DNA from 2 places in the Simplicispira piscis genome. Region 1 is predicted to be linked to the other one. Evidence: predicted binding sites of a transcription regulator. Region 1 holds the regulator's gene; the other holds the start of a gene.

Region 1 (2,463 bases):
CAGCAAAGGCGCCTTGTTGACCTGGTTGACCACGCCGCCGGTCGAGCCCTTGCCAAACAACATGGAGGCCGAGCCCTTGAGCACTTCGACGCGGTCGAGGTTGAAGGTGTCGCGCTCGTACAGTGGCGCATCCTTCATGCCATCGGTGTAGATGTCCCCCGCCTGGCCGAGCGAGAACCCGCGCAGGCGCACGTCTTCCTCACCCGTTTCGCCGGACTGGAAGGTCACGCCCGCCGTGGTGCGCAGCACTTCGCGGAAGTCATCCTGGTTGCGGTCGTTCATCAACTTTTCGGTGAATACGGTGACCGATTGCGGGATGTCGCGGATGTCCTGATTTCCCTTGCCCACGGTGGTTTTCTTCACCCGCACGGTGTCCTTGCTCTGGATCTCCGCCGTGTCTTTCACGGTCACCGTGGACAGGGTGGCCGCGTTATCGGTGGTTTGGGCCCAACTGCCCATGGACGCTGCGAGCATCAGTGCGCCCAGCGGAATCAGGGCCTTTTCAGCGGCAGGGGAATATGCGTTGTGCAAAAGCGTTGCGGAACGCTGCTGCGTGGGTTTCTTTGCCAAAGTGGCCTCCGTTGGTTGGAAATGCAATGGACACCGCAGAAGGTGTCGCCAAGGTGGAGCGCTAGGCAGTGGCTGGCAAAGGCGTGGCTGTGCGGGTATCGCGCACAAGGATGTTAAATCAAACAATAGTCATTATCATTCGTGTTGATGTATTTTCGCCACAGGATCAGATCAAACAGACGAAAAAAAGCCGGCAAAGCCGGCTTTGGGGAGCGCAGTCGCTCGTTATTTCACGTGCTTGCCAATCAGGCCGGCCATTTCGAACATGGACACCTGGGGTTTGCCAAAGATTTCCTTGAGCTTGGCATCGGCATTGATCATGCGTTTGTTGGCGGCGTCCTGCAGGTTGTTGGCCTTGATGTAGACCCACAGCTTGCTGATGACCTCGGTGCGTGGCAGCGGTGCTGCACCCACGACAGCCGCCAGGGCGGGGCTGGGCGTCAGGGCTTTCATGAACGCGGCGTTAGGGGTGCGCTTCTTGGCGGGAGCAGCGGTCTTGGCAGCAGCGGCTGGTGTGGCCGGGGCTTTTTTTGCAGTTGCCATGTTGGGAATTTCCTTGTTGGGATGGGTCAATGCACCAGCGAAAACCTGCTTTTCCACTGGCATACGGAATGCTACTGGTAAAAAATCGGCTTTCCAAGCGGGTTCAGGGTTTTTTTGCTTCGCCATGTTGCAGCATTGCGATGGCGACGCTCTTGTGGGCGCGCTAGTGACAGGCTTGCTGGCTATTGACGATGCGTTTGAGGGCATCGGGGCTCAAAATACGCACATGGCGCTGCTTGACCTCGACAATGCCTTCTTCCACAAATTTTGAGAAAGTGCGGCTCACGGTCTCAAGTTTCAGGCCCAGGTAGCTGCCGATTTCTTCGCGCGTCATGCGCAGCACCAACTCTGACTGCGAGAACCCGCGTGCATGCAGGCGCTGCACCAGGTTGAGCAAAAAGGCGGCCAATCGCTCTTCAGCGCGCATGCTGCCCAGCAGCAACATGACGCCGTGCTCACGCACGATCTCGCGGCTCATGATTTTGTGCACGTGGTGCTGCAGGGCGTTGACTTCGCGCGACAGTTCTTCAATGCGGTCGAAGGGCATGACGCAGACTTCGGCGTCTTCGAGGGCCACTGCATCGCAGGTATGGTGGTCGTTGACGATGCCGTCCAGGCCGATGATCTCGCCGGCCATTTGAAAGCCTGTGACCTGGTCGCGCCCGTCCTCGGTCGCTACGCAGGTCTTGAAGAAGCCTGTGCGGATGGCAAACAGCGAGGTGAACTGTTCGCCATTGCGGAACAGCGTGGTGCCACGCTTGATCTTTCGCCGTACCGCCACGACATCGTCAATGCGCTTGAGTTGTTCGTCGTTCAGACCCACCGGCATGCACAATTCACGCAAATTGCAGTTCGAACACGCAACCTTGAACGCCTGGGGTGTCATGTGAACGGGTACCTGTCCGGTTTCAGACAGAGCGCCCGACGACTCGTCGGCATGGGATGCGGGGACGATGGAGATGCGGGTTGGGGCTGACATAAGTCAAATTATCACCCATTCTGCATTTTTGCCAGAACAGAGCCAGTAGCTCCAACAGGTGCTTGACCAAAATCAAGATTCGAACCGCTAATCTGGGGCACATTAGAAAAGCCAGCTAGGAACCTAAATGACTGTTGTAACCCCTGAATTGCTCACCCGGTTTGATGTATCGGGACCCCGTTACACCTCGTACCCCACCGCTGACCGCTTTGTTGATGCCTTCGGTGAGGACGAATACGTGCTGGCCCTGCAGCAGCGCAGGCAAAGCGCCGTGGGCAAGGCCTTGCCCTTGTCGGTGTACGTTCACATCCCGTTTTGCGAGTCGCTGTGCTATTACTGCGCCTGCAACAAGATCATTACCAAGCACCATG
Region 2 (2,463 bases), on a different contig from region 1:
GCATGATGTCCTGGCCTGACAGCGCAATACCGACACACGCCAGGTTCAGGACCACACCAATGAGCATCACCTGCAGCGTACCCAGGCGTTTAATCAGATGGCCGGTGAAGAAACCGGGAGCGAACATGCCGATCACGTGCCACTCGAGCACCAGCGCGGCCGCATCGAAGCCAAAGCCGCACACCTGCATGGCCAGCGGCGTGGCGGCCATCAACAGGTTCATCACCCCATAGCCCAGCGCAGCGCCCAGCACTGCCACGGCAAAAGCGGGCTGGCGCAGCAACATCCCCAAAGAACGGCCGACGGGCGGTGCGGCAGCACTGGGCGCCGGTGGCGCCATGTCTTCAAAGCGCACTGCGGCCATACAGACCATGGACAGCAAGGCCACCAGCATGAGCGCGATGTAGGCGCCCGCAAACGGTATGGCAAACAACGTGCGCGTGCCACTTGCCAGATTGGGCCCCGCCACGGCACCGATGAGGCCGCCGGCCAGCACCAGCGACACCGCTTTTTCACGGAACGACGGTGCGGCCAGCTCGGCGGCAGCAAAACGGTAGAGTTGGCCGTTGGCGTTGTAGTAACCCGCAATCACCGTGGCCGCGCACAGCAGCCAGAAACTGGCGCTGAAGGCCGCCCAGGCGCACAACGCAGCCGACAGGAAGGCGATGGCCAGCCCCAGTTGAAAAGAGGCACGCCTGCCCCACCGGGCCTGGCTTGCCGCCACCAACGGTGTGGAGAGCGCGCCGCCGACCACGTAGCCCATCACGGGCAGCGTCGCCATCCAGCCAAAAGGCGCCAGTTGCAGCCCGACCAGGCCGTTGATGGCGATAAAGACCACGTTGTTGGTCAATAGAAGGCCCTGGCAGAGGGCAAGCAGCCACAGATTCTTGTTCATAGTGTGTGCACTTATTGTCCGCCACTTCCCTGGAAGCTGCCATCGCTGCCGCGCAGCGGAAACATGTCCGATGCAGGTCATCGGGCATTGCCGGTGATCTTGACAAATGTCAGGACATGGGTATTTGCCGCAGCGTATCGTTGCGCGCTGTGCGATGGCGCCTTTCTGTGCGCCCGCGTCCAAACCCCGACCGCATGCAAACTTTGACCCCCTCCCCCAGCGCACCCGCCCCTGAAGGGGCTGCCGCGCCCTTTGAACTGGTCTGCCCCGCAGGCAGCCTGCCCGCCCTCAAGGCCGCAGTGGACAACGGCGCCAGCTGCGTCTACCTGGGCCTGCGCGACGCCACCAATGCCCGCAACTTCGCCGGACTGAACTTTGACGAAGCCGCCATCGCCAGCGGCATTGCCTACGCCCACACCAAGGGCTGCAAGGTGTTCATGGCGCTCAACACCTACCCGCAGGCCGCCAACCCCGCGCCCTGGCGCGCGGCAGTGGACAAAGCCGTGGACCTGGGCGTGGACGCCGTCATCCTGGCCGACCCAGGGCTCATGCAGTACGCCGCGCTGCACCACCCCCAGCTGCGCCTGCACCTGTCGGTCCAGGGCTCGGCCACCAGTGCCGACGCCATCAACTTCTACCGCGAGCAGTTCGGCATCGTGCGCGCCGTGCTGCCGCGCGTGCTGTCGATGGAGCAGGTGCGGCGTGTGATCGACCGCACGCCGGTGGAGATCGAAGTTTTTGGTTTTGGCAGCCTGTGCGTGATGGTGGAGGGACGCTGCGCCCTGTCGTCCTATGTGACGGGCGAGTCGCCCAACACGCACGGCGTGTGCTCGCCGCCCAAGTCGGTACGCTGGCAGGAAACGCCCAAGGGGCTTGAGTCGCGCCTGAACGGCGTGCTGATCGACCGCTACGCCTCCGGTGAAAACGCGGGCTACCCCACGCTGTGCAAAGGGCGCTTTGACGTGGCCGAAGACACCAACTACTACGCCATCGAAGAGCCGACCAGTCTGAACACGCTGGAGCTGTTGCCCGAACTGATGAAGATCGGCGTGCGTGCCGTGAAAATTGAAGGCCGCCAGCGCAGCCCCGCCTACGCCGCCCAGGTCACCAAAGTCTGGCGCGAAGCCATCGACAACTGTCTGGCCGACCCCTTGCGCTATGCCCCCAAGACCACCTGGATGGCCAGCCTGGACCAGGTCGCCGAGGGCCAGCAGCACACTCTGGGTGCTTACCACCGGCCGTGGAAATGATGAACACTCCCGCTTTGAAACTCTCCCTCGGTGCGCTGCAGTACTACTGGCCGCGCCAGACCATTTTTGATTTCTATGAGGCCATCGCCGCCTCGCCGGTGGACATCGTCTACCTGGGCGAAACCGTGTGCTCGCGCCGCCACGAGCTGCGCTTTTCCGACTGGATCGACATTGCCGACCTGATGCGCGACGCGGGCAAGGAGGCCGTGCTGTCCACGCAGGTGCTGCTCGAATCGGGTGTCGAAGTGGGTGCCATGCACAAGGTCACCGGCAACCTGGATTACCTCATCGAAGCCAACGACATGGGCGCCGTACAGC

What was found. Region 1 encodes FNR, which switches genes on or off when oxygen is low (the NO sensors DNR and NnrR bind a similar motif). Its sites were predicted from a motif close to TTGATNNNNATCAA; they were not measured.
Region 2: ubiU (ubiquinone anaerobic biosynthesis protein UbiU) is a predicted target of FNR. The motif match lies at 995-1,008, and genes of this name have one in related genera.

The regions. Positions count from the first base shown of each region.
Region 1 is NZ_BAAGQN010000027.1:22,268-24,730, reverse strand. It holds gene ACYVOC_RS16915 (TonB-dependent receptor) at 1-570, opposite strand, end outside; gene ACYVOC_RS16910 (SWIB/MDM2 domain-containing protein) at 796-1,113, opposite strand; gene fnr (fumarate/nitrate reduction transcriptional regulator Fnr) at 1,277-1,999, opposite strand; gene hemN (oxygen-independent coproporphyrinogen III oxidase) at 2,220-2,463, shown strand, end outside.
Region 2 is NZ_BAAGQN010000007.1:42,756-45,218, reverse strand. It holds gene ACYVOC_RS03505 (MFS transporter) at 1-895, opposite strand, end outside; gene ubiU (ubiquinone anaerobic biosynthesis protein UbiU) at 1,090-2,145, shown strand; gene ACYVOC_RS03495 (U32 family peptidase) at 2,160-2,463, shown strand, end outside.